DNA from 3 places in the Priestia sp. 53B2 genome. Region 3 is predicted to be linked to each of the others. Evidence: riboswitches for the same ligand, from Rfam matches in the RefSeq annotation. Region 3 holds a riboswitch; each other region holds the start of a gene.
What was found. Region 3 has a riboswitch for cobalamin ahead of ACN6NE_RS09025 (ribonucleoside-diphosphate reductase subunit alpha). Riboswitches for the same ligand answer to the same signal wherever they lie in the genome.
Positions count from the first base shown of each region.

Region 1: linked by a shared signal. The riboswitch ahead of ACN6NE_RS21260 (ABC transporter substrate-binding protein) and the one ahead of ACN6NE_RS09025 (ribonucleoside-diphosphate reductase subunit alpha) in region 3 are both predicted to bind cobalamin.
Region 2: linked by a shared signal. The riboswitch ahead of ACN6NE_RS26895 (cobyric acid synthase) and the one ahead of ACN6NE_RS09025 (ribonucleoside-diphosphate reductase subunit alpha) in region 3 are both predicted to bind cobalamin.

Region 1 covers NZ_JBLZXA010000027.1:154,119-164,394, reverse strand. The annotation lists gene rarD (EamA family transporter RarD) at 1-370, opposite strand, end outside; gene ACN6NE_RS21300 (cob(I)yrinic acid a,c-diamide adenosyltransferase) at 506-1,075, opposite strand; gene ACN6NE_RS21295 (bifunctional adenosylcobinamide kinase/adenosylcobinamide-phosphate guanylyltransferase) at 1,072-1,497, opposite strand; gene ACN6NE_RS21290 (histidine phosphatase family protein) at 1,449-2,063, opposite strand; gene cobS (adenosylcobinamide-GDP ribazoletransferase) at 2,021-2,794, opposite strand; gene ACN6NE_RS21280 (bifunctional adenosylcobinamide kinase/adenosylcobinamide-phosphate guanylyltransferase) at 2,791-3,351, opposite strand; gene cobD (threonine-phosphate decarboxylase CobD) at 3,348-4,427, opposite strand; gene cbiB (adenosylcobinamide-phosphate synthase CbiB) at 4,402-5,388, opposite strand; gene ACN6NE_RS21265 (adenosylcobinamide amidohydrolase) at 5,393-6,001, opposite strand; gene ACN6NE_RS21260 (ABC transporter substrate-binding protein) at 6,090-7,049, opposite strand; cobalamin riboswitch at 7,309-7,441, opposite strand; gene ACN6NE_RS21255 (thioredoxin family protein) at 7,532-7,846, opposite strand; gene ACN6NE_RS21250 (YpjP family protein) at 8,035-8,637, opposite strand; gene ACN6NE_RS21245 (class I SAM-dependent methyltransferase) at 9,020-9,799, opposite strand; gene ACN6NE_RS21240 (BrxA/BrxB family bacilliredoxin) at 9,934-10,276, opposite strand, start outside.
Region 2 covers NZ_JBLZXA010000030.1:426,604-436,879, reverse strand. The annotation lists gene ACN6NE_RS26920 (DHH family phosphoesterase) at 60-1,031, shown strand; gene ACN6NE_RS26915 (SDR family oxidoreductase) at 1,053-1,802, shown strand; gene ACN6NE_RS26910 (nitroreductase family protein) at 2,072-2,719, shown strand; gene ACN6NE_RS26905 (APC family permease) at 3,143-4,714, shown strand; gene ACN6NE_RS26900 (YdcF family protein) at 4,773-5,336, opposite strand; cobalamin riboswitch at 5,484-5,663, shown strand; gene ACN6NE_RS26895 (cobyric acid synthase) at 5,756-7,282, shown strand; gene ACN6NE_RS26890 (FecCD family ABC transporter permease) at 7,488-8,546, shown strand; gene ACN6NE_RS26885 (ABC transporter ATP-binding protein) at 8,543-9,826, shown strand; gene ACN6NE_RS26880 (hypothetical protein) at 9,844-10,276, opposite strand, start outside.
Region 3 covers NZ_JBLZXA010000008.1:1,095,877-1,106,152, forward strand. The annotation lists gene ACN6NE_RS08995 (flavodoxin) at 1-90, opposite strand, end outside; gene ACN6NE_RS09000 (hypothetical protein) at 106-861, opposite strand; gene ACN6NE_RS09005 (DUF2325 domain-containing protein) at 916-1,197, opposite strand; gene ACN6NE_RS09010 (DUF1540 domain-containing protein) at 1,404-1,562, shown strand; gene ACN6NE_RS09015 (hypothetical protein) at 1,629-1,832, shown strand; gene ACN6NE_RS09020 (ribonucleotide-diphosphate reductase subunit beta) at 1,862-2,905, opposite strand; gene ACN6NE_RS09025 (ribonucleoside-diphosphate reductase subunit alpha) at 2,922-5,165, opposite strand; cobalamin riboswitch at 5,299-5,484, opposite strand; gene menC (o-succinylbenzoate synthase) at 5,765-6,868, opposite strand; gene ACN6NE_RS09035 (o-succinylbenzoate--CoA ligase) at 6,872-8,335, opposite strand; gene menB (1,4-dihydroxy-2-naphthoyl-CoA synthase) at 8,419-9,237, opposite strand; gene menH (2-succinyl-6-hydroxy-2,4-cyclohexadiene-1-carboxylate synthase) at 9,254-10,063, opposite strand; gene menD (2-succinyl-5-enolpyruvyl-6-hydroxy-3-cyclohexene-1-carboxylic-acid synthase) at 10,067-10,276, opposite strand, start outside.

The sequences.
Region 1 (10,276 bases), on a different contig from region 3:
CGACTATACCAAGTAAAATACTAACGAGCGGATTGATGTAGTAACCTAAGCTTGTTTCAATAATATGATTATGGTTAACCGCCCAAATGTAAACGAACCAGTTGATGCTGATCAGCACTGAAGCCACAAATAAAATGACCGCTTGTTTCGTATTACGAAATAATAAACCAAGCGTCTTCTTTAAAGCACTCATTTGCTTTGTCACAAGCAAAAGTAAAAGCATAAAAACAAATGACCATATGACACGGTGAGCGAGTATTTCATTTGCATTCACCTCGCCAAGAAGCTTCCAGTAAAGCGGAAAAAGCCCCCACATAACGTAAGCGCTGGCTGTATAAACAATACCTGCTCGTTTAGAATCTTGATTCATTTCTCAACCTCTTTTCTTTATCTCTCTGTCTCTTATCATTATAGATGCATTTACCTCTTTTTTATAGCTTTATTTTGCCTATCAAAATAGCTCATAAAAAAAACGATCGCTTTTAGCTCGACCGTTTTTTATACCTTATTTTTTAGGCTGTTTAAATACTTTGGCACTGCGAATATACTCTACATCTTGTACATTTTCTCGGGCGTTAGCGATTCGAGCCGCAGCAAAGAAATAATCGGATAAACGATTTAAATACTGAAGCACCGCCGCATTAATTTTATGCTCACGCTGCACGCCAACAACAAGCCGTTCTGCGCGGCGTGTAATCGTCCGGCAAATATGAAGCGTTGTCGCTGCAGGTGTGCCTCCAGGTAAAATAAAACGCTCAATGGCCGGAGCTTCTGACATATAGGCATCAATGCGCTTTTCAAGTACTGATATCATGTCGTTTGTTACTTTGTACGGATGATCATCTTTTGCAAATGCTAAATCACTTCCACAGTCAAAAAGCTCATGTTGAATCGTAATTAGCTCTTCTTTTACATCTTTTAATGTTGTTTCATCCAGCTGATAAATCGCTTGACCTACAAAGCCATTTAGCTCATCAAGCGTACCGTATGCTTCCACTCGAATATCATCTTTATTTACTCGTCCTCCAATTAAGCTTGTCTGCCCTTTGTCCCCTGTTTTTGTGTAAATGTTCATTGTATTTCCTCCTTCAATCGATTAGCAATTCCGTACCAAATGTGATCTACTTTCCGGGCATGTGCCGCTAAATGCTGATACGCATACCCGCATTCATCTCTCCACTGCCGCTCTGTTGGATCTAAAGGTACAATCCCTTTGCCGACTTCAGTTCCAATCACTATTAACTTTTCCCATACACCGCTGTCTCTCCACTTCTGTATTAACTTTTTAACAACAAGGTGCGGAGACTCCAGCTCGCTATGTATTAATTCCTTAACATAGTGCTCAAATCCTTCTAGCACTACGTAACTTTCTTCGAACTCAAACGCTGGTAAAACAGGGTCTTCATACAAACAATGCCATTTTACCGACTCACTGGCATAATGCTGCTTCACCCATTTTCTTTTACCGGTAAATGCACCGCCGAATACGAAATGCATGCTCTTTTCTCCTTTGCCTGTTTGTATGTACACGCTACTGAAAAACCTTCTCCGTAAGAAAAAGAAACATCCCAAAGCGACGCTGTCTGTTTAAAATGGGATGCAAGTAAACGCAGTGGTCCGCCGTGTGAAACAATAGCAATGTGATGCAATTGCTGACTGGCCGCCAAGTCGACCGCTTCTTCCCACGCTTCCCAAATTCGGTTTGAAAAGCTTGAGAAGCTTTCCCCATTCGGAGGCGTATGTTCTGTCCAGTGATCAATCCAATTTCTATACGCCCGTATGCTTTTTAAATCTTCATACGTCTTCTCTTCCCAATCTCCAAAATGCAGCTCACGCCAATTCTCCCTTTTAACCACCTGAGATTTTGGAAAAACAACTGCACTTGTTTCTAGCGCTCTTTTTAAGTCACTGGAAATAACGAGCTGAGGTTCTAGAAAAAGCTCTTTTAATTCATTTTTCCCTTCTATACTTAAAGACGGATCACTCCACCCTATATATTTTTTCTGTTGATTTTCAAGCGTCATGCCGTGACGAATACATGTGATAACCAAAGAATTATCCATAAAAACGTTTCTCCTCCTTCAATGGTTGCCCCTATAACATCTCCTGTTACGCCACCAAACTGCGAACGATAAAATCGTATCCAGAGCCATAAAAGACCGGCAAAGAAAAGAATAATGAATTTATTCTCCATAAAAATAACGAAAATAGCAACTAAGAATAGGCTCATGATGATAAATCCGTAAACAGACCGTTTGGTGACTCCTTTTTGAAAATAAGCAGCCAGACCCGTATCTTTAGCGGGCTTATCTCTCAACAACAAAAAGGCTGCTCCAATTCTTGGAAGCGTAAAGACAATTAAGCATGCCCAAATTGATAAAGAAGAAAGAGACGCTAATTCATAGATCGCACTAAAACGCAGCAGCAGCAGAACCATAAGAGAAAGAATAGCAAAAGACCCAACGTGCGGATCACTTAAAATCTGCAGTTTTTTTTCCTTTGACTGATGAGAAAAATACGCATCGCTTACGTCCATCCAGCCGTCTAAATGAAGGCCACCCGTTAAAACAAGCGGTAAAAGCAAAACTAAAATACTATCAACAATCGTAGTGATAGGTGAAGATTGAAGCAGCTGTAAAAAGCTATAAAACATCAAGCCTAGTAACATACCAATCCAAGGCAGCACAAAAAGTGAGCGTGCCGTTCTTTTTTCAGTCCATTGAACGGTTTTAGCCAGTGGTAAGATCGTAAAAAACTGGAGAGAAATTCGTAGTATGGCTATCCATTCTTTCATATATCTACACATTCCTTTCCTTTTTTAAAACGATAAATTCCCGCTTCTACACAAATAGCCACATCTGCTTTTTCTACAATATACTGATGTAATTCCCCTAACATCTTCATATAGCTATATGTGGGCTCTTCTAATACGCCCGCTTCAAACAGTTCATTAGATACTAGCACAACCGTCTGAGACTGCGCAAACAGCTTATCGAGCGTTTCTATCATATGAAGAAAAACCGCTTGTTTCCCTTCTTTTGTTTGCCACCTTTTTTCTGTTAAAAAAAGCTCATTGGCAAGCCAGTTCGTGACACAATCCAAAAGTATAGCATCATCACTTTGAAGATTTGGCAGAATTTGTTGTAAATCTACAGACTGTTCGATCGTTACCCAAGGCGTGTTCGCTGCTTGGCGTTCTTTTTGATGAAGCTGGATGCGTTTTTGCATTTCACTATCTGTTTGCCGGCTTGTGGCAATATAAACAGCGCGCTTTGCACAAAAAGTTTGAACCATGTTCTCCGCTGCACGTGATTTTCCGCTTCGAACGCCTCCGCTAATAAAGATGATCATATTTCATCGAGTCCTTGTTTGATTACTTTAAGTAAATAGTCATTTTCTTCTTTCGTTTTCACAGCCAAACGGATATAGCGTCCATTTAAAAATGGAAAGTTTTCAGTATGACGAGCTACCACGCCATGGCTTGCTAAATAGACAAGCCATTCGCGCGTTTTAATAGAAGACGGAACGCTGCAAAGATAATAGTTTGTTTGAGAAGGAGAAACCAAAAGTCCCCATTCCTTTAGTTGACTCAAGATCCGTTCCCGTTCTTGTTTAATATAATGTACGGTTTTTTTCACAAAATCTTCTTCATCCACACATATCATTCCTACTTGCTGCGACAATCCATTTACACTCCAAGGAGGCTGCTTTTTAGACATCTTGCTAATGATTTTTTCATTTGCCAAAATATAGCCAAGACGAAGCCCGGCAATATTAAACATCTTTGTCATGGAACGCACAACAATGATATGCTCATAATCCAGAATAAGAGAATCAAATGAAGGCTGATGTTCGACAAAATCAATAAATGCCTCATCAATCATTAAGTATGTACCATGATGAGCAGCAGCTTTTACTACTTTCATCCATTCCTCATGACTATACATAACGCCCGTTGGATTATTTGGATGGCAAATCCACAGTACTTTTATGTCCGGAAGAATGCTCATAATTAACTCTATATCCCAGCTCCAGCCATTTTCTTCAGCTAAAGGAACGTATGTCACTTTACATTCATAAGCTTTACTTGCCTGTTCATATTCAACGAAAGTCGGCTGTACAATCCCTGCTTTCTCTCCTGAAAATAACGAAGCAATAAGGAAAAACGCTTCAGCGGCGCCATTTGTAGGCAGCACTTGAGCAGCTGAAACATGATGATGAGCTGCAAGTTTATTTTTCAGCTTTGTTACTTGAGGATCAGGATAACTAAACGCTGCATCCTTGAATTCGTTCCACTTTTCGTGAAGCACAAGGGGAGCCCCTAAAGGATTTGTGTTCACGCTAAAGTCTTTTATATGCGATAAATTCTCGGCCCCTATTGCTTTTAAAAAGACATTAGGATTAGCTCCATGTGTAGGTAATAGCACTAATAACTCCTCCTAACAAAAGATATAATAACCACGTAGCATAGACCGTCCTTTTCATAATGAAAACAGCTTGTTCAATATGACCGGCTTGCAGAGGAATGAGTGGTTCACCCATTTTTGCACGATTAGATTCTATGCCTTTATATGTATTAAGCCCGCCGAGTTGAATACCTAAAAGAGCAGCCACTGCGCTTTCCCCGTATCCGCTATTTGGACTGGGATGCTTCTTAGCATCACGCTTAATCAAACTCGTTACATGCCCAAGAGAATACTGGCTTTTTACTACATTAACAGCCGTCATCACCACTGCAGTTAACCGACTTGGAATATAGTTTAATACGTCATCGGTTTTTGCACTAAAGTAGCCGAACAGAAAGTAGCGGTCATTTTTGTACCCAACCATCGAATCACACGTGTTAATAGCTCGGTAAAAAAAGGCTAGGGCTCCTCCTCCTATAAATGCATAAAAAAGCGGAGCTGTAATACCATCACTTGTATTTTCAGCCACGGTCTCTACCGTCGCTCTGGCAATTTCTCCTTCTGACAAACGATCTGTATCTCGTCCCACAATCATGCTTACTTCATATCTAGCTTTCTCCATATCTCCTAGCTGAAGCGGCTTTTGTACCTTATAAGCAGCTTCGCTTAAAGAACGAGTGGATATAGTAGTCGCAATCATTACGCCCTCTACTAAAACACCTGCTATAAAATGAACTCCGTACAAAGCATGGAGGAATAAAAAGGGAACAACTCCTGCGAGCACAGCCATACTTATCACAAGAAGCAATCCTTTGAATCGTTTTCCTGCACCTTTATTTAATCTAGAATCCATCCAATAAATCCACTTGCCAAACCAGCGAACGGGATGCGGCCAATTTTCGGGGTCGCCTATGATTCGGTCAATTAGTAAAGCAATCGTCATGGCCGTCATGTGTGCAATTATCGCTTGTGTAATACTCATTTCTTCACCTCTTTCCCTTAAGTCCCTGCTCTAAGCTTATTTTCACAAGCTTGGCTACCGCTTGACCTAAAGCAGTCATAGAGCCTGCATATTCATATAATGGTCCTTGCTGAGACGCTGCAACTGAGATGCTGTCCGTAGATGTTCCTGTAGCAATCGTCTTTGTAGCTGGATCTATGACACCCAGCTGTGACAGCGTTTTTGCTTTGGCTTCTGTGGCCGCAATAAAAAGCTGTAAAAACGCAGCATCCGTAAGCGTACCTTCCACGAAAAAAAACATATTAATTGTACCGGGAGAGGAATAGAACGGGACAGCTTCGTCAGCTGTAATATCTACTGCGTTTCCTACTCCAGCCGTTATCACGGAAGCTACTCTTACTCCGTAGTCTTCATAACAGTAAACCGCTCTTTCTTTTAACCAAACGGCTGTCATCAACCCTACGATTTGCTCATGGCGCACATTTTCTTTCATCAAATATTGCTCATACTCCAAAGAAGGAGTATCTGAATAATAGTCTTTGTGAACAAATCGATTGTAAAAGGTGTCCGTTTCCGTAATGCCTGTTCCTAAAACCCCTGAGCTGTATGTTTTATAAGAAGTCTCGGTTTTCATGATTAAAAGCTCAGGCCGTTCTTCAATTTTAAGATGTGAAAAGGGACCAATCCCCTTTTCAATTCGAACTGGAATATGGTCCCTCTTCTTATTTATTGTACACCTCAGGGTATACTGCTTTTGCTAAGTCCTCTAAGCCATCTACAATACGAGGTCCTAAGCGGTTGATTTTGTTTTGATCAACCTTCTCGATGTTACCCTCTTTTACAGCAGTCATGCTGCTCCAAGCGGGACGCTTCATAATCTCATTTTTGTCTGCATCATACGTTGCGATAATAACGTCAGGGTTTAACTTAACAACTTGCTCTTCAGAAAACTTAACCCAACCCTTTTCACTAGCCGCTACGTTATCAGCACCGATCATAGTAAGCATTTCGTTCATGAACGTACCTTTTCCTGTTGTATAAATCTCAGGAGCTCCTGATACTTCTATCCATACTTTTTTACGATCTTCTTTTGAAATCGTTTTTGCTTTTTTCTCAATTGAAGCTACTTTTTCTTTCATGTCTTTAATTGTTTGATTAGCTTCTTTTGTTTTACCCGTTAATTTACCGATTTGCGCAATAGAATCATAAACCGTATCAAACGTTGTTGAATCTTTTACAACAAATACCGGAATACCCGCACTTTCAATTTGTTTAAATACTTCATCCGAAACGCCCATACTTGAAGCGTGTGCCAGCACTAAATCAGGATTTAAAGCAATAACTTTTTCTGCATTAACGTTCATATCTCCTACCTGCGCTTTTTTCTTTACGCTTTTAGGATAATCATCGTTGCTTGTGACACCAACTAATTCTTTTTCAAGACCAAGGGCATATACAATCTCCGTATTACTTGGCATTAATGAAACAATTTTCTTAGGCTGTTTTTTCAACGTAATTTCTTTATCACGCGCGTCTTTTACCTTCACTGGAAATGCAGCTTGTGACGTTTGTGCCGTATCTTGCTTCGTTTTTTTATCACTGTTGCTTTGGCTGCCTGCACCGCATGCAGCAAGTACGATGACTAACAGTGTAATAATGGAATACGATAGCCATTTTTTCATCTAAATACTCCCCCTATATATTGTTCATTGTGAATACGAAACCTCCACGTTAAAGAAAAAGCAAATGATCATGCAAAAAGCAGCGCTATCCCGTTTTTTCCGCTTTGACTATGTATACTGCTCGCCGGCAGCTTCAAAATAAAAAAGCTTTACTTTCAATTGAAAGCAAAGCAGGTAACGTCAAGATAAGCAGGAAAAGAATCCGTTCACTATACTTGATATGTATGTTCATTACCCTGCTTCACCCTTCCTCGAAGGTTTCACAGCTAACAATAAGGCAGGTTTCCTGACTTACGCACAAAGCGCTTACAGTGGCGGGACCGCGCTGGTTTTTCACCAGACTTCCCTTTTCACTCAATCTTTAAATTGAGACCTTATTGCTTTACGTTTATTCACTTGTCCTAGTATACCCCACTCATAGAAAAATGGAAATAGCCATTCTCACAAAAAAAGCTGCGAGAATGCTCTCGCAGCTTAAGGAATTAAAGAGTTGCTAAAAATTCACGGACCGCTTCAGGCGTTTTAGCATTTGCACTGTGCAAGTGCGCAATTTTTTCACCGTTTTTATATACAAGAAGAGAAGGAATACCCATTACATTGTTTTCAGCAGAAAGTTCTTCAAACTCATCCTTGTCAATTTTAAACCATGCTTTATCTGTATTTTCGTCAACGATTTCATCAATGAACATATCCAAACGTTTGCAATCAGGACACCACGTTGTCGTAAAAATCCCAACGCTTAGTGTTTCGTTCTTAATTTGTTCGCGAAATTGTTTTTCTTCCGTAAATTGTTTCATTGTGTTACCTCCAGCATCTATTCGTTCCTTCTCACTATTCTATGGTAAGAAGTCTGACTTCATTATAAACGATTTTTTTATCGTTGTGCTAATGTTTCAGCTTATTTAGACCATAACGGTTTTAGACGTAAAAAAATGCTAGCTTAAAAAAGCTAACATTTCGAAATCGTAGAATGTTGTGTCTATTATCAGCTAAACCATTTAGGCGGCATGTTTCGGTTCCAATAAATTTTCCCTAAATCATAATGCTTTTGAAAATTATCTGCAGCCGCATGATAGTGAAAATTAAACCAGTATCCATCTTTTGGAGGGTTTTCACGCCGTACATGAAACCGTATTAAGTCCTGACCGGTCTCCCGGTCATATACATGGAAAATCTTTTCACCGTAGCCAGCAGCAGGATGCTCGCTTATCTCGAGATTCTGAATTGACTGTTCACGTTCAGTGCCAATGTCGGTCAGCACTTCTTCAATTTTAGGTAACACTGCTTGACGAAATTCATCTTCAATGACAGGCCCAATTTTTGTTCCGAATTTTTCCACTGACTGTTTTTCAGCTGATTCCATTGCATACGTAACAAATGATGAAACGTCTTCATATTTTGGTTCTTCATATGGCAAATGAATATCTTCTATAACAGCCGTGACAGGAGTTGTTTCTCTTACATACCCTGCTTTATGTTGCTTGTCCGCTTTTGCATCATCAACGTATAAATATTCTGGTGGAGTGACAAGCCCAAATGTAAATACTGTAATAAATACAACTAGCATTCTTTTTATCCATCTAGGCATTCGTATCTTTCCTTTCTCATCTTTTCCCATATGGTCTTTTCATATCGTAAAATTCATTATCATAACTCACTAGGTATTGTAACATACTTATTAATTTTTTACCTATATTTGCTTATTCATTTATGCTGTCTACGGGCATTCGACGACTTTTTAATTAGCACCTTCCTTCTTCTGTTTGAGGTTGTCACACCGAGCGGAAACCTATACAAGATATTCCTTTTTTGCTGGATGCTTAAACACAAAAAGTATTTTTATGTTCAAAAATATATCATACTTTTATGAACTTTAGATGAAATTCATAAAAAAAAACTTCCAAAACTTTTTAATTCCTAAAAGGTTTTGGAAGTCTTTTCAATGATCGTTATTCATTTTACTTTTTTGTTTATTTTTGTATATCGATTGTCCCGTAATGAAATTTTGATGTTTTTCGTTTTTGCACGGTAAATCCATGTTCTTCAAAACGACTGCTTTTCCAATGATCTTTTAGCACGATCTTTTGTTTGGCTACTCTTTTTGCTTCTTGTATAGCCATTGGCGTTAGCGTGGTATACAGTGCTATTGCTTTAATACCGTTAATTCCATTCGATTCATCAATTTGCTCTTGAAACATAGGATCAAAGTAAACAACATCAAAAGATTTATCTTCACAACACGCCAAAAACGATTCAAAATTTTGATGAACCACGTTTATACGCTTCATTGCATCGTTCAACTCTTGTACGTCACTTTCCCAATTTAAAAGTCCTTGTTTGACTAAATAAGCTACATAGCGGTTGCCTTCTAGTCCGACAACTTTTCCACTTTTCCCTACCGCTGCGCTCGCCATCATACTATCCGATGCAAGACCAAGTGTACAGTCAAGCACGCTCATTCCGTTTTCCAAACCAGCAGCTTCAATAAACGGATCACGTTCTCCGCGCAGCCATCTCTTCACTCTAAACATAGCGGAGTTTGGATGAAAAAAAATAGGTTCTTCTTCATTTTGGACATGCAATTCTACTCTACTCTTACCGACAACCAGCACGTCTGCGGCTTCAAAATTTTGAAGATCTGCAACGGATTTCTTCTCTCTTACTACAAAAGGTATACTTAAATCAGCGGCTACTTGTTTGGCTTTTACAATCATCTGTTCATTTGTTCGACCAGCAGTCGTAACAATCACTTTCATAACTCCCCCTACACTGTTTGGCTATTTACATAAAGAAAAAGGATGCCGATAGACATCCTTTTTCTTATAAAGTATATGCGATTTTTTTCTAAAAATCTATATACTAGATGTGACAAAAGCAGGACATTTTATGAACAGTGCTGCTTAAAGCCATTTAAAATGTTTTCAAAAATAACTTCTAAAGGCTGACCTTCAATTTCATGTCGAGGAATAAAATGAACGACTTCTTTTCCTTTTAAAAGCGCCATAGACGGTGATGAAGGCTCAATGTCCCCAAAATATTCACGCATTTTAGCTGTTGCTTCCTTATCTTGACCGGCAAAAACAGTTACCACTTGATCTGGTTTTTGCTCAGACTGTAAGTACGCTTGTGTTGCTGCAGGACGTGCTAAACCAGCAGCGCATCCACAAACTGAATTAACGACAACAAAAGTTGTTCCTTCTACGTTTTCCATAAAATCAACTACGGCT
Region 2 (10,276 bases), on a different contig from region 3:
CTATAATATACAAGCCGGTACATATACTAAGGCGACTGAAAATAAAGGAGTTTTGATTAATGACAAAAATAAAATTAATTTCACATAACGATTTAGATGGGGTAAGTCCAGCACTGTTGGGTCGGTTAGCGTTTGGCGATGACAACTTTGATTACAGCACGGTAAGCATTGGCCGCATAAATGACACAGTGAGGCATTTTATTGAAGAAGAAAACGATGGAGACACAGCTTTATACATAACGGATATTAGCGTAAATGAGGAAGTAGCGGAAAAATTAAATGAACTGGTAAAAAAAGGCCAGAAAATCACTCTTATTGACCATCATATCTCTGCTCTTCCACTAGCTGAGAAATACGATTGGGTTCATGTTATTGCGGAAGATGAAAATGGTAAAAAGACGGCAGCTACATCTCTTTTCTATGACTACTTAGTGCGCAACAACATGCTCCAAAAAACGGCGTTGCTTGATGAGTACGTAGAACTTGTGCGCTTATTTGATACGTGGGACTGGTTCCATGAAAATAACTTGAAAGCAAAGCGCCTTAATCACCTATATTATCTAATCCCGCATGAAGAATTTAAAGAAACCATTCTAGAAACGCTTCGTGAATCGTATCATACTGAAAATCAAGAATTTACGTTTACGGACAAACACGAAATTTTACTAGAAGCAGAAGAAAAAAAGATTGAAAAATACATTTATGACAAACAAAAACAAATCATAAAAGAAAGTGTTGAAATTGATAACACAGCGTACAACGCAGGGATTGTATTCGCAGATACATATCAGTCTGAGCTAGGAAATGCACTGTGTCTAGAAAACGAAGATATCGACTTTTCCGTTATGGTGGACATGGGACGCCAAAAGATTGGCTTCCGTGCAGTAAAAGACGAAATCAACTTAGCAGAAATTGTTGGGCACCTTGGAGGAGGAGGTCATCCAAAAGCTTCTGGATGCAAGTTAACGGGGGAAACGTTTGCTCTTTTCGTCACGGATCACTTGTTTAAAGACGAAGAAGAAAGTGAATAAAGCGTATAAGGAGGAGATGATATGTCGTTTAAAGATTTAGTTGTTGTTGTTACCGGAGCTGCGAACGGAATAGGTAAAGATGTATCCCGCGCATACGCGAAACAAGGAGCAAAAGTGGTATTGGCAGATGTGGACGAAACCGAAGGAGAGCGTCACGCAGAAGCTATTCAAAGACAAGGCGGAGAAGCCATTTTTGTGAAAACAGACGTCCGAAAAGAAGGCGACATTTTAAATCTCGTTGAAAAAACGGTCAGTACGTATGGAACGATACATATTTTGATTAATAATGCAGGCGTTTCCTGCTGGAAATCACCGTATGAGCTAACCATTGATGAATGGGATGACATTATCAATACGAACCTGCGCAGCGTGTTTCTATGCTCTCGCGAAGCAGCTAAGGTGATGAGAAAAAACGAAAGCGGAGGCTCCATTGTAAACTTAGCTTCTACGAGAGCTACAATGTCTGAACCTCACACAGAAGCCTATGCGGCTACAAAAGGAGGAATCGTTGCTTTAACTCATGCACTTGCCATTTCACTTGGTGATGACAACATCACAGTAAATGCTATTTCTCCAGGATGGATTGAGACATCTGACTACGATGGCCTTCGTGAAATCGATCATACGCAGCATCCGTCTAATCGGGTAGGAACGCCAGCCGATATCTCAAGAGCGTGTATGTACTTAACAAACGTTGAAAATGATTTTGTAACAGGAGCTAACCTCGTAGTAGACGGGGGAATGACGCGAAAGATGATTTATGAACATTAAGCATCTACGAAAAAAGACTGCCGTATTTAGCAGTCTTTTTTCATATAATCAAGAAAAGAAAAAGATAATAATTTTTTCTTGACAGAACAAAATAATCATTGTAAAGTAAGTTACATAAAGTAATTAAATTTCAATTAATATTTTTTGGTTTAATATCTCGAATTAGAGATATAAGAATTCATTATATCTTGTTTATCTCCTTTTATCAGGGGGAAGGGTATAAACATGCAATTTAAGCTTAAAAAAACAAACAATTAGGAGTGTGGAAAATGGGTTTTTTAGATAAATTATTTGATAAATCAAGTGATCGACAACAGGTTGGAAAAGGTTTTTATGAAGCAATTAAAAACCGACGTTCTATTTATGCAATTGATAAAAATGTAAAAATATCAGAAGAAAAAATTGAAGAAATTATTAACTTTGCGGTGAAACATACTCCTTCAGCATTTAATTCCCAAAGCGCACGCGTAGTCGTTTTATTTGGCGAACAGCATGATAAAGTATGGGATATTACGAGAGAAACGCTTCGTAAAATTGTTCCAGCTGAAAATTTTTCAGATACGGATCAAAAAATGAACTTATTCGGAAGCGGCTATGGAACAGTTCTTTTCTTTGAAGATCAAGAAGTAGTTGAAGGGCTGCAAAAGCAGTTCGCATCTTATAGCGAAAATTTCCCGGTTTGGTCTAACCAATCATCAGGCATGCTGCAGCATGTGATTTGGACAGCGCTTGAGCTCGAAGGCCTAGGAGCAACATTACAGCATTACAATCCATTGATTGACGATGAAGTAAAAGCAGCTTGGAATATTCCAAGCTCATGGAAATTAATTGCCCAAATGCCATTTGGTAATCCTGTGTCACCTGCGGGAGAAAAAGAATTTCAACCGCTAACTGAACGTGTAAAAGTATTTAAATAAGCAAAAAAAGAGGTACGGACAAAATTATTTTAGTTGAAGCAAAATCCGAACGATGAATCGTTCGGATTTTTTCATAGGTATGGCAAGCGTAGGTGTTGCGTATGTAGCTGCTTCTAGCGGTTGATTTCGTTATGTCTCAGACCCTTTTTTAGTTAATAGTTTGAATATTCTTTTATGTTTAACCTAAGAAAAATGCGGTTAAATAGGAGGAGTAGTCCTCAAATCTTCTGTGGAATTTATGCGCTATACATAAGCAATACAACGATGTTTTACAAAAAAATAAAGTTTTTAACTTGGTTTTTTAGAGAATATTTGTTAACATATCCACTTGTGAGGTCTTAGTAAGAGGAGGATGATGTAAAGAATCCCATATCGGACGCAAGGGCGTAGATATGTGGAGTGGGAATTTTAAAGGAGGATTCTATGTCTGATCAAGGAAATCAAGGAAAATTTAAAAAATCAATATCGTTACTTGACCTAACGTTAATTGGGATGGGAGCTATTTTTGGTTCCGCCTGGTTATTTGCGGTTAGTAACGTAGCGTCAAAGGCTGGTCCAGCCGGAAGTTTTTCGTGGCTGATTGGCGGAGTCATTATTTTACTTATCGGTTTAGTGTATGCTGAACTTGGAGCAGCGCTGCCGCGTACCGGTGGAATTATCCGTTATCCGGTTTACTCACATGGTCATTTAGTGGGTTACTTAATTTCATTCATTACCATTATTGCTTACACAAGTTTGATTGCCATCGAGGTAACGGCTGTACGTCAGTATGTTGCGTTTTGGCTTCCTGGTCTAACTAAACATGGTTCTGAATCGCCTACTACAATCGGCTGGTTATTTCAATTCGCGTTATTAACGCTATTTTTTATCATTAACTACGTAAGTGTAAAAGCATTTGCTAAGTCAAATGTTATTATATCTGTGTTCAAATATGCGGTTCCTCTTACAATTATCGTCGTGTTGGCTTATCACTTTAAATCTGCTAACTTTACAACTGGCGATTTTACTCCGTTTGGTTTTAATGGTATTCAAGCAGCCATTTCAACAGGTGGCGTTATGTTTGCTTACCTAGGACTTCACCCTATTGTTTCTGTAGCCAGTGAAGTTAAAAACCCGCAGCGTAATATTCCAATCGCGCTCATTATCTGTATTGTACTTTCAGCGATTATTTACACAGCACTGCAAGTATTGTTCATTGGTAACATCCCGGCTGATATGCTATCAGGAGGATGGGGAACAATTCAAGAGCAATTCTCTTTACCATTTAAAGATATTGCACTTATTTTAGGCCTTGGCTGGTTAGTAACGCTTGTTATTTTTGATGCTATTTTATCACCAGGCGGTAACGGGAACATCTTCATGAATACAACTTCTCGTTTAGTTTATGCTTGGTCTCGTAATGGAACATTATTTAAACGTTTCTCAAAAGTAGATAAGAAAACAGGAATTCCACGTGCGTCACTATGGCTATCATTTGGAATGTCCGTATTCTGGACACTGCCATTTCCTTCTTGGGAAGCGCTAGTAAACGTATGTTCAGTGGCACTTATTCTGTCTTATGCGATTGCGCCAATTTCAGCTGCTGCATTCAGAGTAAATGCAAAAGACCTTAAAAAACCTTTTAAATTAAAAGGTATGAGCGTTATTGCTCCTGTTTCATTTATTTTCTGTTCATACATCGTATATTGGTCAGGGTGGACGACAATTTCTTGGCTGCTAGGATCACAGCTTCTAATGGTTGTTATCTACGTAGCGTTTAAGAAATACGTACCAACTGACGTCGTAAAATTTGCACAGCAGCTTAAATCTGCTTGGTGGCTAGTTGCTTATTATATTATTATGCTTGTTATCTCTTATCTAGGTTCATTTGGTGGAGGACAAGGTGTGCTAAGCAACCCGCTTGACTTAATTTTAATTGCTCTTGTTTCACTTGGTATTTTCTACTGGGCGAAATACACAGGTTTACCAAAAGCAGTTATCGATACAGATGATTAATAAAAAACACGGCATGAATTCATGCCGTGTTTTTCGCTTGTATAGGCGTATACTCTATTTATTTATCAAACAGCCATGTTTTTAATATAGCAGCATACTCACGAAAGTAGGCTTGAAGTTTAATTGAATTTGGTGTTTTTGCACCTAAAGGATAAACGTCAAAGCCCTGACGTTTGGCAATAATAGAGGCGCGAAATAAATGAAAATCACTGCTAACAAGCACGACTTTTTTGTGTTGAATATCAACTTTCTGTTTAGTAAAAGTAAAATTCTCAAAAGTAGAAGTTGACTGATCTTCTTTTATAATTCGATTCTTTTTAATTCCTTCTTTCCGCAGAAAATGATAGGCTGCCTCTGCTTCAGAAATTTCTTCATCGGATCCTTTTCCGCCCGTTACAATAACTTTTGTTTGTTGATGTGCTTGTAAATAAGATAAAGCCGTCTTTACTCGTTCTTTTAAACTAGGAGACATTTGATTACCATCTACTTTAGAACCTAAAACGAGCACATAATCTGCGTTTTGTGGAACAGGCTTGTGAGCAGTTTGATACATACAAAAAGATATAATTGCTATATAAAGAACAAGAGAACCAATAAAGGTATAAATCATTTTTTTCTTCAACTGTGAGCACCTTCCTAGCTATTTCATAAGATGTTTGGAAAATAATTGTTATTATAGCATACGAGACCCAAATAAGTATAAACACAGTAATATATAATAATAGAAGAAAATCGTTATTGTGAATGGTTATAAAATTCGTTACAATAAAGAATAAATGATTTTAAAAGTGCCTCTAAGGAGGATAATAGGGAAATCGGTGTAAATCCGATGCAGCCCCCGCTACTGTAAATGTGGATGAACCTGCAAAGACCCACTAGTCAAACTAGGAAGGGTGCAGAAGTAAAACGAAGCATAAGCCAGGAGACCTGCTTTTAAAAACCCCTTATTTTTCGGTGGGAGAAATAAGTCAAGACAATGTGTTAATGAGCGCATGACCAAACCTTGACTTTTACAGTTAAGGTTTTTTTATGTGGTAGGGAGTGGAAAAAGTGAAAAAAGGAAAACCGCTTATGATTCAAGGAACGCACTCAGACGCTGGAAAAAGCATGATTGCTACAGCATTTTGCCGTATTTTTAAAGAAGACGGCTATCAAACTGCACCGTTTAAATCGCAAAATATGGCGCTTAATTCATACATTACAATGGATGGAAAAGAAATTGGCAGAGCGCAAGGAATTCAAGCAGAAGCGGCTGGAGTAGAAGCAACAACCAATATGAATCCTATTTTAATTAAACCAACTCGTGATCATGAATCTCAAATTGTCGTTCACGGAAAACCGCTACGTAATATGTTTGCTTTTCAGTATCGGCAAGAATTTTTTAATGAAGGTTTGAACGTTATCACGGAAGCTTATAAAGAGCTTGCCAATCATTATGATCGAATTGTGATTGAAGGCGCTGGAAGTCCTGCTGAAGTCAATTTGAACGATCGGGAACTCGTAAATATGCGCGTTGCAAAAATAGCAGAAGCGCCTGTTGTGTTAGTAGGAGATATTGATAAAGGAGGAGTTTTCGCGAGCCTAGTGGGTACTCTTCAATTGCTTCCAGATGAACACAAGTCTAGAGTTATTGGGGTGTTAATTAATAAATTCCGAGGAGATTTAGAACTTTTAAAACCAGGGTTGAAGTGGTTTGAAGAATACACGGGTGTTCCGGTTCTAGGAGTTATTCCTTATATGAACAATGTGGAAATTGACGCGGAAGATTCGTTATCACTCAGAAATTACTCAACGCTTGTGAATCCGTTAAAAGAAATTGATATTGCGGTTATCTCATACCCGCGCATCTCAAATTTTACAGACATCGATCCTTTAAGCTTAGAAGAAGACTGTCACGTGAGGCTTGTAACCAAGCCGTCGCAATTAGGTACGCCTGATTTAATTGTTTTACCAGGAAGCAAAAATACGATTGAAGATGCTCAGTTTTTACAAGAAAGCGGCCTGGCTCTAGCCATTAATCAAGTTTTGAATACAACGAACGTTCACGTCATTGGCATCTGCGGAGGATATCAAATGCTAGGGGAGACAATTACAGACCCTGATGCAGTAGAATCTCGGATTGAATCCATTAAAGGGCTGGGCTTGCTTCCAGTGGAAACCGTTATGACAACCAGCAAAAAAACAGAAAGAGTTTCTGGGTATGTCCAGCTAGAAAGTGAAAGAGTTTCGATTGAAGGCTACGAAATTCATATGGGAAAGACGATTTCTAAGAGCACCACGGAAGCTTTTGCAGTGGTAGAGCATGAAAAAGAAGGAACGGTTAAAGACAACGTCATTGGCACGTATGTTCATGATGTGTTTCATAACGATGCTTTGCGCAGAGCTTTGCTTAATCAAATTCGTAAACATAAAAAATTGCCGCCTATTACGGACACATTCAACAGTCGCCTGCAAAAAGAGGAGTCTTTTTCAAAAGCAGCAGCATATGTGAGAGAAGCTGTAGATATGGAAAAGCTGTATCATTTAATAGACAACTATAAAAGCCCGGAGCAAGCACAAAAAGTATAGCTTATAGAGGCTTTCGCTTGTTTTTTTACCGAGAACTTTAGTACGCTATTCTACGTTGCCTAGTTCAACAGTCTAGCACTCGTAACAAATAAAAGATGATTGTTTCCAACTTAATGCATGGTGGAAGCATGGTTTATGGACAGGAAAATGAATGGTTAATGTAATGTAAAACATCACGCCTCGTTTCCTAGAGGAGCTGAAAGTATTGATTTTTAAACGTATTTTTTTAAACAAAGCATCTCTTTTATACATAGTCAGTTTATTTATTGTATGTACTTCGGTGATTATGGGCGTATTTATTGGTACAGTTTCGTTAACCGTAGGAGATACAATCAAAATTATTATTGGCCACCTTACCGGGCTATCCCTATATCACGGTCCGGAAAACATGGATTTAATCATTTGGCAAATTCGTTTTCCAAGAGTACTGGTGGCATTTTTAGTAGGAGCTTCGCTTTCAATAGCAGGGGCTGCCTTTCAAGGGCTATTAAGAAACTCTCTTGCCGATCCTTATACGATCGGAGTTTCCTCAGGTGCAACCCTTGGCTCTGTCATGGCAATTTATTTTCATTGGAGTATTTTTGGTTTGTCTATCTTCACGCTGCCTGTAGTCGGCATTGTATTTGGTTTTATCACTCTTCTTTTAGTTTTTGGTATTACGAAACTCGCAAGCGGCAATTTAGCCAATGAAACCATCATCTTAGCGGGGATTATTTTATCATCCTTTATGAGCGCGCTTATTTCATTAATTGTGGCTCTTTCTCCTGAAGAAGATGTAAGGCAGGTTTTATATTGGCTAATGGGAAGCGTATCAATGAGAGGATGGTCTCATATTCAAATTTTAGGGCCGTTCTTTTTGATCGGTACAATTATGCTGTTGTTACATGTGAAAGAGCTGAACGGCTTAGCATTTGGAGATCAATCCGCTCAGTTTATGGGAATAGACGTAAAGAAGAAAAAAAGAATGATTTTAATAGGTGCATCCGTATTAACAGGGGCTGCGGTATCAGTATCTGGGGCAATTGGATTTGTTGGCTTAGTTATCCCCCACGTAGTGCGTCTCGTAGCGGGAGCTAATCATAAGCATGTACTGCCGCTTTCTATTTTAATTGGAGGAAGTTATTTGGTTTTAGCAGATTTATTGGCACGAACGATATTAGAACCTCGTGAACTGCCGATTGGAGTCGTAACCGCCTTAATTGGTTCGCCGATTTTTACCCTGCTCCTTGTAAAAGAACGTATGCGGAAGAGAGGAATATCATGATTGAACTATATAATGTGACAGGAGGATACGATAAGCAGCAGCCGACCGTTCGTGACATCACGTTCACCGTAGACAAAGGTTCTTTTGTCGCTTTACTAGGACCAAATGGAAGCGGGAAAACAACGCTTATTCGCTTAATTATGAATGTATTAACCATTCAATCAGGAGAAGTGAAGGTGGAAGGAAAGTCAGTGAAGGCTTATTCACCAAAACAACTGGCGCAAAAAGTGGCAGTCATGACGCAAGAAAATCAAATTGGGCTAGAATTTACGGTTCAAGAAATTGTTTCACTTGGACGTTACCCTTATCAGGCAAAAGGATTGTTTAGCACTGTATCAGCACAGGATGAAGAAGTGGTGGAAAGCGTGATGAAATTAACAAACGTCTGGCACTATAGAAATCATACTTTTCAATCGCTAAGCGGTGGAGAAAAACAGCGGGTTTTACTGGCTAAAGCACTAGCTCAAGAACCTGACTACTTACTTCTTGATGAACCAACGAATCACTTAGATGTAAAACATACAATGGAACTGCTTCAGCTGTTAAAAACTTTACAGCAGGAAATGAGCTTAACGGTCCTGGCCATTTTGCATGATCTCAACATCGCCTCGCTGTTTGCAGATAATGCCGTGTTACTGAAAGATGGAAGAGTAGAAGAAACGGGGATGGATGCCATTTTTCAGGATGCAGCTACGTTAAAAAGAGTATATGGGGTTGATTTGCATGTATTTCACCATCCCGCTGTGAACAAGCGACAAATTGCTTTTGTGCCGCCGTATCAATATCCAGAGACGGACTTCCATGAGTTGTATCAGTTACAAAAGGAACCGGGCAACCTATGTTTATCCTTTGTTCGTCCTTTGAGAACTCTTTCACTGGGTTCAAATGAAACAGGTCTAGACTGGTGTCAAGAAATTGTTCAACAGCAAAGCAGTGCTAACGCGGCGTGGAAATCTGCGTCTTTATCTAGTCATGAAGTTCGCTTAAAAGATGATAAAGGTTACTCGTGGCTGGCTGTGCTGACACATGGACAAAAAGAAAACGAAATAAATATTGTTCTACTAACAAATGCGCCGCTTTCGGACGGGAACTTACTTCATGCTGCGATGAAGGTAATTGAGTACCGGGCTTTCTTAGGAAAAACAGGACGTATTGTTGTAGCATCATCTCATCATAAAGAAGAAAATCAAGAAGAAATTTCAGAGTTCTTGATGGAACGCCTCCAAAAAGAATTACAACTATTTACGGAAACAAAAATGACCGACAATTGCTTTAAATAAGCAGTAGCGGTCATTTTTTATTCTTCTGAGTGATCATCAGACTTTTCTGTTTCACCTCCTGAACTCACCGTTGTCTCAGTTGTATGTTCATCAATCTTTTTTTCTTTTAGCTTAACAGAAAACAAGTCTTTGACTTCTTCATCTACTTGATCAGAATCAGCGCTGTAAGTGGTGCCAATGTTTAAGTGACCGGTCAAATCTTTAATGCCTAGCTGGCCGAAATTATTACTAAGATCAATTTTGTCTAACAATACTTTTTCGACCATGATTTTTTCAACAACAATGGACTGCTTTGGGTGAGTTACTTCATCAATCTTTTTGTCAAGAGTTTTCACCATCTCATATAAGGCTGTATTGGACGATTCTTCCTTTAACGCAGAGAGCTGATTTTGAATAGCTTCGAAATTAGGAGCTGACTGCATAGCCGAGAGTAAATGAGCTGTTTGCTCG
Region 3 (10,276 bases):
TCCATGCTTGACTAATTCTTCTTCGATCAAATCGGCTATTGCTTCTGTGTTACCTGACATACTCGCATAAGCTAGTAAGATTTCCTTCATGTAAATGACGCTCCTTTACACCAGCAGTGTTGGCCGCACATCCCCTTCTTCAGCACATTCTCGTTGAAGAGGACAGCTTTCACACTCACTGGATGCATAATTCTTTTGAAAATGTTTTGGTTCCATTAATACACTTTTGACAATATGTAGTTGAAGTATTGCTTTTTTATAATCGTCTGGTGCAGTATGATAAGTTGTTGTTTCTCCCGTTAATAATGAATAAAAACGAATTTGTTCAGGAACCTTTTTAAAAGCTTGTTTCGAAAAAACGATAATAAAGTCTTTCATTGCGTTTTTCACTTCTTCATGGTCATCTAGAATGAATTTTGTTACCGTATAGGACTTCTCTGTCCATGCAGCAAAATCAATGGTTAGAGAAAGGTTGCTTTGAATTTCTTCTACATAAACGCTGTATTTCTCAAACACAAAAAGCGGTAGTTCCACATGTGCTTTCTCTCCTAAAAACCTTAGTAAATAATCGCTTACTTTAGCTAACACATCGTAATAGTGAACGGGTGATGAAAACATATTTGGCTTTAGGCGCCAATATTTTTCAATAAGCTGTAAAACATAGAGGTTTGAGCGATACTCAACGGGCTTGCTATAGTATATTTTAATGATTTGATGGACAGTTACTTGAACAAGCTGTTTCCAATCTATAGATGTTTTTTTCAAAAGAAGCTGCTGCTGATAAAATTTGTACGGACATCGAATAAATTGTTCGATGTGGTCGTTAGAGAGTGTCTTTATATGCACTTTTATCGGTTCCACCTATGTCTCACCACCCTAATTGAAATTCATTCTCAATAATGATTAAAAATTAAATCATGAAATTTGCTCAATCACTTTACGAATAGCACTCCATGAATGTTTAACGAAATAAATTGGTTTTTGCTGTTTTTTTGCCTTCTCTTTAATAACTTTTGCCATATTGTGATTAATAAAATCCGTAATAACTAATACAAACCCAATATGTTCGGGTATTTCTCGCTTCACCATATTGCTTTTACGGCCATCTAAATGAATTACTTCATTAAATCCTTCTCCCGCTAAACGATCTGTAATATGCTTTAACCTGTCTCCTCCTACAACCATAACTGATGACATGTTTGTTCCCTCCCAATTAATTATTCATTTAATGATTTGACAACAACCTGTATTTTTTACTATATACACAGTTTAATTGAGAATGATTCTCTTTGTCAATGTTTAATTGATAAAAATTCTCAATTAAAATGAAAGTCTACACCTTTCTTATAAGTTAGTTGAGTTTTGACCATACTATAGCTATCACATACAAAGGAGGGTTAACGTTGGAACAAAACATTCTTTGTGAAGTAAATAACTGTCACTTTTGGAAAAATGGAAATCACTGCGGCGCAGAAGAAATTTACGTGGTAAGTCATAGCGGAAAACATGCAGCAAGCAGCTATGAAACAGACTGCAAAACGTTCAAACCAACTGAAGCGTAACCCGCAAAAGGACAGCCTCTTGGTTGTCTTTTTTCTCTCTTCAAGATCATAAAAAAGGAGACTAATATGAAAACTGAACAGCTAATTCATTTTTTTAAAGAAGAAGCAATAAAAGCAAATGAACAAACCTTTCCAATCTATGTACAATCGTTTACTCATTTATGGACATACAAATGGGGAACGCTTGAAAACATCCCAGAAGAAATTGACGACTTAATTACCACACGCGCGTTAGAACTTGGACTTATTCACTTAAAAAAAGCTGACTAATCAATAAGAAAATTAGTCAGCTTTTGTGTTTATAGATCATCAAATCCATTCGCATCTGATGCTTTTGTATATTGTCTTGATTTCTGTTCAAAGAAATCCGTTTTTCCTAAATCTACCTCTTGATAAGCAATAATCCAACGGAGAGGATTTTCAATCGGTGCTTCTGGGAAAGCAGCTCGACCGAAGCCTAGCTGATTACAGCGTTTATTGGCCATGTATTCAATATACTGCTGCAGTTCTTTCATCGTGATGCCGTCGAATTTTTCTCCGATAACAGATTCCGCCCATTCAATTTCAAGACGAGCTGCCTCTTGGAACGTTTCAACTACAAACGTTTCTAGCTCCTCCGTACGATAAGCTGGATTTTCATTCAGTACTTCCTTGAAAATCTTTTCAAATAACCCAACGTGAAGCTGTTCATCACGATTGATATAGTTAATCATAGTAGATGTCGCCACCATCTTTTGATTTCTCGCAAGATTATAGAAGAAAGCAAATCCGCTATAGAAGAAAAGGCCTTCTAAAATAACATCATATACCATAGACTTCAAAAAGTTTTCAACCGTTGCTTCTTCGCTAAATGCTTTATATCCGTTTGTAATAAAGTCATTTCGAGCGCGAAGCTTTTCGTCTGTGCGCCAGTATTCAAATACTTCATCTTGTTTTCCTTTTGGTACAAGACTTGATAAAACATATGAATACGAATGATTATGAACCACTTCTTGCTGCGCTAAAATAATCATTAGAGCATTAATTGAAGAATCGGTTACATAGTCAGCTACTTTGCTAGCATAATCTGATTGAATACTGTCCAGTAGCGCCAGCAAGCCAATAATTTTTAAAAAGCTCTCTTGTTCGTCAGCCGTTAACTGAGGGAACTGCTTAATATCTTGACCCATATTAATTTCAAACGGCGTCCAGAAGTTAGCTAGCATACGCTTGTATTTAGGGAACGCCCATGAAAATCGGACGTCATCCCAGTTTAGAATATTTGAGCTCTTGCCGTTGATGATTCCTGTCGAACGGTTCGGAGCTGTTTCGTTCATTAATTCTCGTTTTAACATGCTTGTCATCAATTATTCACTCCTTTTAACTATGACAGCTTTCACATTCTTCAATGACTTCACTTGATGTTGAACGTACGTAGTAGGTCGTTTTTAACTTTTCTTTCCATGCCGTCATATGAAGATCCAGCAGCTCTTTTGCTCGGATATCATTTTGCACATATAAGTTGAATGAAATGGATTGATCAATATGGCGCTGGCGCTTGGCGTTTTGCTTAATGCTCCAGTGCTGATCAATTAAATAAACGGACTTATAATACCAGTTTGTTGCTGGTGATAAATCTGGTGCCGTCACCGGGATTTTATAGTTTTTCTTTTCCTCTGAATAAAACTTACGGAAAATCGGATCAATACTTGCAGTAGAACCCGCGATAATAGATGTTGATGAATTAGGTGCTACAGCCATTAAGTATCCATTTCTTATTCCGTTATTTTGAACTTCGTTACGCAGTTCACTCCACGCTTCGCTTGTGTATTTACGTGTTTCAAAATAAGCGCCTGACTCAAAATCTGAGCCTTTAAATAATGGATATGCGTCTTTTTCTTTAGCTAAGTTCATGCTTGCCTGTACGGTTAAGTAAGCAATTTGCTCATACAATTCATCGCAATATGCTACCGCTTCATCTGTTTCCCATGCTATTTTCTTTAAGGCAAGCAAATGGTTCCAACCAAATGTGCCAAGCCCTACTGCGCGGTACTTTTGGTTTGTTAGTTTTGCTTGAAGTACCGGCAAATCATTTAACTCAATAACGTTATCAAGCATGCGTACTTGAATTGGAATTAAACGTTCAAGCACATCTTCAGTTACGGCTCTTGCTAAGTTGATAGAAGAAAGATTACATACAACAAAATCGCCCGGATTCTTTGTAATAATAATTTTTCCGTCTTCCGTAATTTCCTCTGTTACGACCGTTGTGCTTTGGTTTTGCGTGATTTCTGTACATAAGTTGCTGCAGTAGATCATGCCCTCGTGGCGGTTTTGATTAGCTCGGTTAACTGTATCACGATAGAACATATAAGGCGTTCCGGTTTCAAGCTGCGAAAGCATAATGCGCTTGAAGATTTCAATAGCAGGTACTGTTTCTCTTGAAAGATGCTTATTATTTACACACTCAGCGTAACGAGTGCGGAACGAACCGCTGCCTTCTTCTTCATCATAAAAATCTTCTAACGAGTAGCCCATCAGCGTACGAACTTCGTGAGGATCGAATAAGTGCCAGTCTTCACGTGCTTCTACTTTTTCCATAAACAAATCTGGCAAACATACGCCAGTGAATAAATCATGCGTGCGCTGGCGTTCGTCACCATTGTTCAAACGCGCGTCTAAGAATGAAAAGATGTCTTTATGCCATACGTCTAAATATACGGCAATAGCTCCTTGTCGTTGACCTAGCTGATCGACACTTACAGCCGTATTATTTAGCTGTTTCATCCATGGAATTGTTCCTGATGATACGCCTTTAAAACCTTTTATATCACTTCCTCGGCTTCTAATATGACCGAGGTAGACACCAATTCCGCCTCCATTTTTACTAAGCGTGGCCAAATCTGTATTGCTATCATAAATACCGCGTAAGCTGTCATCAATCGTATCAATAAAGCAGCTAGATAGCTGTCCATAGCTTTTTCCTGCGTTTGAAAGTGTTGGTGTGGCAACCGTCATATATAGACTAGAAAGCGCCCAGTACGCTTCTTTTACTAATGCTGTTCGATTTTCTTTCTTTTCTTGAGACATCAGCGTCATAGCAATGATAAGAAAACGTTCTTGCGGTAATTCGTATACGCGCTTATCATGTGATGTCGCTAAATAGCGATCTGCTAATGTCAGCAATCCAATGTATGTAAATAAACGATCGCGTTCAGGAATAATGACTGAAGCAATTTCATTAATTTCTTCTTCTGTATATGTTTTTAATAGTTGTTTATTATAAATGCCGATTTTTGTTAGTTCTTGAATAAGCTGATAAAACGAACCGTACTTCTCTTTTTTATCATAACCTCGGTTGTCCGCTGCTTTTCGATATAGTTCGTTTAAGTAGACGTCTGCCGCTACGTACGTCCAATCTGGTTCTTCCATTGAAATACGCTCTAGGGCTGCCAAAATTAGTACGTTTGCAACCTTTTCGTCCGTCATATTTTCCTTTACTGTGACAGTTTGAATAACCTTTTCCTCATACAAAGAAAAATCAAGCTGCGTAAATTCTTTTTTTAAACGTTCAATATATGCAGTTAATTCATGTAGAATTGTAGGCTTTAATGTATTCACCATAAATATGGCTCCTCTCTTCACTTCAAAATAAAAAATCGCTCACCGTACCTCGGTGAGCGAATAGAACGAAGATAGAAGAAGACGCTAAGTCTTTTCTCAATCCTCGCTCTACCCTCTCACCTCCCGAAGAAGATAAAACGACATAAAAAAGGCAGGTCTCCTGACTTATGCTTCTTTTTACTTTAAGGCCTTCCCATGATGTTTACTCACAGTGGATCTCCTTATTTCATCAGCATTCACAGTTGCGGGGACAGCTTTGGATTTTCACCAAATTCCCTTTTAAGTCTTTTTATCAGACACCTTTTTCACTGGAAAACACAAAATATAGTATTTTATTATCGATTCCAAAACAACATATTGTGTTATGTTATAAACACATTATATAGGACAACTTAGAAAACTATCAACCTATTTTCAAAAATAATTTTGTTTTTCACGATAAAACCCTTCGACTTTTTTCATCAAACTATTCCATCATAACATGTTTTGACACGCTTGATGGAACAATGTGCTCTTTTTAAAAAATTTGTCCTATTTTTCTACTAAACATTGACAACATCAATAAAAAAACCGTTTTTCATAAAAAAAACGGTTTTTAATTATTTGTATTCTTTTTCAAATGCTGTGATTGTTTTGATAAACTTTTTATCAATATCGTATCCTATCCCCGGTTTCTCCTTCACCTTTATTACTCCGGCTTCTACCTCTACTTCGGGCTTAATAATATCTTTTTCCCAATAGCGAGACGACGCAGAAATGTCACCTGGTATCGTGAAAGAAGGCAGTGTGGCAAGGGCGATGTTATGAGCTCGTGAAATCCCGGCTTCTAACATTCCTCCAACCCAAAGTCTTACACCATGCTGGGCGCATAAATCATGAATTTGCTTGGCTACGGACAGTCCGCCAACTCGACCGATTTTCACATTGATAATCTGACAGCTTTTTTGTTCGATCGCATGACGCGCGTCTTCATAGCTCACAATACTTTCATCTAAGCAAATCGGCGTCTTCATTTGCTTTTGTAACAAGCGATGATCAAGGATATCGTCAGAACTTAACGGCTGTTCGATCATCATCAAATTCAATTCATCTAGCTTTTTCAATGAATCACTATTGCTTAACGTATAGGCTGAATTGGCATCAGCCATAAGAGGAATGGTTGGAAATTCACCCCGAATTTGTTTCAGTAACTCATAGTCAGCACCCGGCTTAATTTTCACTTTAAAGCGCTTATAGCCATCTTTCATGTAAGTCTTTATTTGTTCCTTCATGATGGAAATATCATTTAAGCCAACTACCACTCCAGCTTCTACAGCAGGCCTTACTCCTCCAATTACTTCAGATAACGGCTTATTTTGCCGCTTTGCATACAAATCCCATACAGCACAGTCCAAAGCTGCTTTAGCCATGTTATTTCGCTTTAGAGGTTTGAATAATTTTTGAACGTCCTCTGGTTTTTGAAGCTGCTGGTGAAGAAGCGAAGGAATTAAAAAATCATCTAACATATGAAAACATGTCTGAATTGTTTCTTCCGTATACCAAGGAGATGAAAAAGCAACGACTTCTCCCCACCCTGTAAATCCTTTTTCATCTTCTACTTCAAGCAAAATCAATTCTCTATCCTGCACTGTACCATAGCTTGTTGAAAAAGGAGAAAGAAGCTTCATGCCAATTTTATAAAGATGTACTTTTTTTATAATCACCGATTAACTCCCTTTCTGTATGAGCGATGATAGCTTCCGGCGTATGATTTTATTAGAAGCCGTTCGGGGCAGCTCCTCTACTCGAACGAAATACTTTGGAAGTTTGTACTTTGCTAAAAATTGTTGCATGTGTAAAGATAATGCTTCATCTGAAACGTCTTCGTTTGTAACGATGCATGCTGCCGGAACTTGTCCCCATTTTTCATCCTCTACTCCCGTTACACCAGCCTCTTTAACAGCCGGATGCTTCAACAAAACATTTTCAATTTCAGCTGGATATACATTTTCTCCACCTGAAATAATAAGGTCCGAACGTCTGTCTAATACATATAGGAAGCCTTCTTCATCCACTTTCCCGATATCTCCTGTATAGAACCAGCCTTGTTGAATTGCTTTTTTAGTAGCCTCAGGTTTATTTAAATATCCTTTTGTAACATTTAGACCTTTAACAATGATTTCTCCTGCTTCACTTGTCTCATTTCCTTTTTCATCTACAATTTTCATTGCACATGGAAATAATGGTTTACCTGCTGATCCCAATTTTCGCAAACTATCTTCAGGTGAAAGCGTAACGAACTGTGAAGATGTTTCTGTCATTCCATACGTTTGATAAACAGGAATTTCTTTATTCACACAAGCCTCTAAAATAGTAAGCGGTGCAGGTCCTCCTCCTAAAAGCATACAGCGAAACGTATTTGGATACTTGCGTTCAGCTAATTCATCAAGCATGTTGGACAGCATAGAAGTAACAACTGAAATAATCGTTACACCTTTGTTTTCAATTGCTTCATTCACTGCTCTTGCTTCAAATCGTTCTTCTAAAATAATTTTCATTCCGTAAAAGACGCTTCGCATTAAAATAGATAAGCCGCTAATATGAAACAAAGGAACCGCTATAAGCCAGCAGTCTTTTTCATTTAGTCCTAAATTAAGCGCTGAGCCAACGGAACTCCACCAATGATTTCCATATGTCTGCAGCACTCCTTTTGGATGACCTGTTGTTCCAGACGTATACATAATGGTGAACGTCTCCTCGAGATTCCACGTTTTCTGAAAATTAGTTTCGGTTTCTGGAGAACTTTTTAAAACAGGTAAAGTAAGCTGAGTAATGGAACTTTGGAATTCTCTCACTATAAATGTTTCATCCGCAATAAGCAACAACACGTTTGCATCTGTTAGCTGATAATTAATTTCTTCGTTTGTCAAACGCGTGTTGACGAGCAGCAACCGAGCGCCAATATAAGAAACCGCATGTAAAATCTCAATAAACTCCACGCTATTTTTCATGTATAAAGCAATGGTATCGCCTTGCTTTACACCGTTAAACGAAAGCTGCTGTGCTACTTTTTGAACACGCTGATGAAGCTCTTGAAAAGTAAGGGACGTTTGCGGTGTTTCTACCGCCACTCGATTTGGCGTCAAATATGCTCTTTGCATCAGCCCATTGGGAATCGTTTGGCTACTCATGAATTTCTCTCCTTTTTATACTGATTAACTAAATTAAATTGAAAAAAACAGCCTGATGATAATCACCAAGCTGTTTCAGCTGTTTAAGGGAAACGTGGGAACTGTTGGAAGTCTGGATTGCGTTTTTCCTTAAATGCATCGCGACCTTCTTTTGCCTCATCGGTTGTGTAATAAAGAAGCGTTGCGTCACCCGCAAATTGCTGGATACCAGCTAAGCCATCCGTATCAGCATTAAATGCTGCTTTTAAGAAACGAAGAGCGGTTGGACTTTTTTCTAACATCTCTTCACACCATTGAATTGTTTCAGCTTCAAGCTGTTCTAATGGAACGACCGTGTTTACTAATCCCATGTCTAGTGCTTCTTGAGCGTTGTACTGACGGCATAAGAACCAGATCTCACGCGCTTTCTTATGACCTACGATGCGAGCTAAGTAACCAGAGCCATATCCTGCATCAAAGCTTCCAACTTTAGGACCTGTTTGTCCAAAGACTGCGTTATCCGCTGCAATTGTTAAGTCACATACAACGTGAAGAACGTGGCCTCCACCAATTGCATAGCCTGATACCATCGCAACAACCGGCTTTGGAATTACGCGAATTAAACGCTGTAAATCTAGAACGTTTAGACGTGGAATTTCATCTTCTCCTACATAGCCGCCGTGGCCGCGAACTTTTTGGTCTCCGCCTGAGCAAAATGCTTTATCTCCAGCACCTGCTAATACAATTACTCCAATGCTTGCATCGTCACGAGCATATGCAAATGCATCGATCAATTCCATTACTGTTTTTGGACGGAATGCATTGTGCACTTCCGGACGGTTAATCGTAATTTTAGCGATTCCGTTATATGTTTCGTATAAAATGTCTTCATACTGACGTGCTGATGTCCATTCAACTGTCATCTTTATTTCCTCCTAATTATGTAGTAGCTAAGAACTCATTTACTATTCTACCAAAAATCTCAGGTTGTTCCACGTGAATTGCATGGCCTGTCCCTAAAATAATTTTAGACGTAGCATTTGGTATTAATGTTTGCATTTCTTTGGAAATTAAACAAAACTTTTGATCTACTTCTCCTGTAATAAGCAAAACCGGCATCAACAGATCGTCCAGCTTCTCCCAAAGGGACGGCTGGACACCCGTTCCCATTCCTTTCAAACTGTTGGAAAGGCCGATTTCTGTATGCGAAAGTCTTTCTTTACGCACCGCTTCTTGAACATGGCTAGGCAATTGCTTTTGAGAACTAAAAAGAGGGGTTTCCTCCCAAAAGTTCACAAATTCTTCAATCCCATTTTTCATAATGCGGCTCGCCAGCTGTTCATCTTTTTCTTTTCTTAGCTTTTGTTCTTCTCGCGTTTTTAAACCAGGCGATGCGCTTTCTAATACCAACTTTTTCACAAGGTGTGGATATCGCTGAGCAAATGAAAGAGCAAGCCTTCCTCCCATCGAATATCCAATTACATTCACCTGTGATAGAGATAGCTGTTCAAGCAGCTCATGCATTGCTTCAACAACTGCTTCCATTGAATATGATTTGATTTCTTTCGGAGCTGCTGATTGGCCATGACCAATAATATCAACAGCAATCACCTGATAGTCTTTAGCGAATTTCTTCATGAAGGTACGCCAGGTTTGAGAAGAACCGGTAAAGCCGTGAAGCAGAAGCAGCGGCTCTCCTTTTCCCTCGGTGTGCACATAGTAAGATACACCACTTAATTGATACATCATTGCTTATTCCTCACCGTTTGACAAATTTATTTCCTCGGAAACAAGTTTCCACAAACTGCGATGAGTCTCTACATTTTCTGTACGAGTGGTACGAATCTCTACAACATGCAACCCGCCTTTTGCGAAAGCATGGTTCATTGCATGTCGAAATTCTTCCCAGCTTCTTGCTGAAGAAAATGTGCCATCATACAGACGAGTGGCATGCTCAAAATT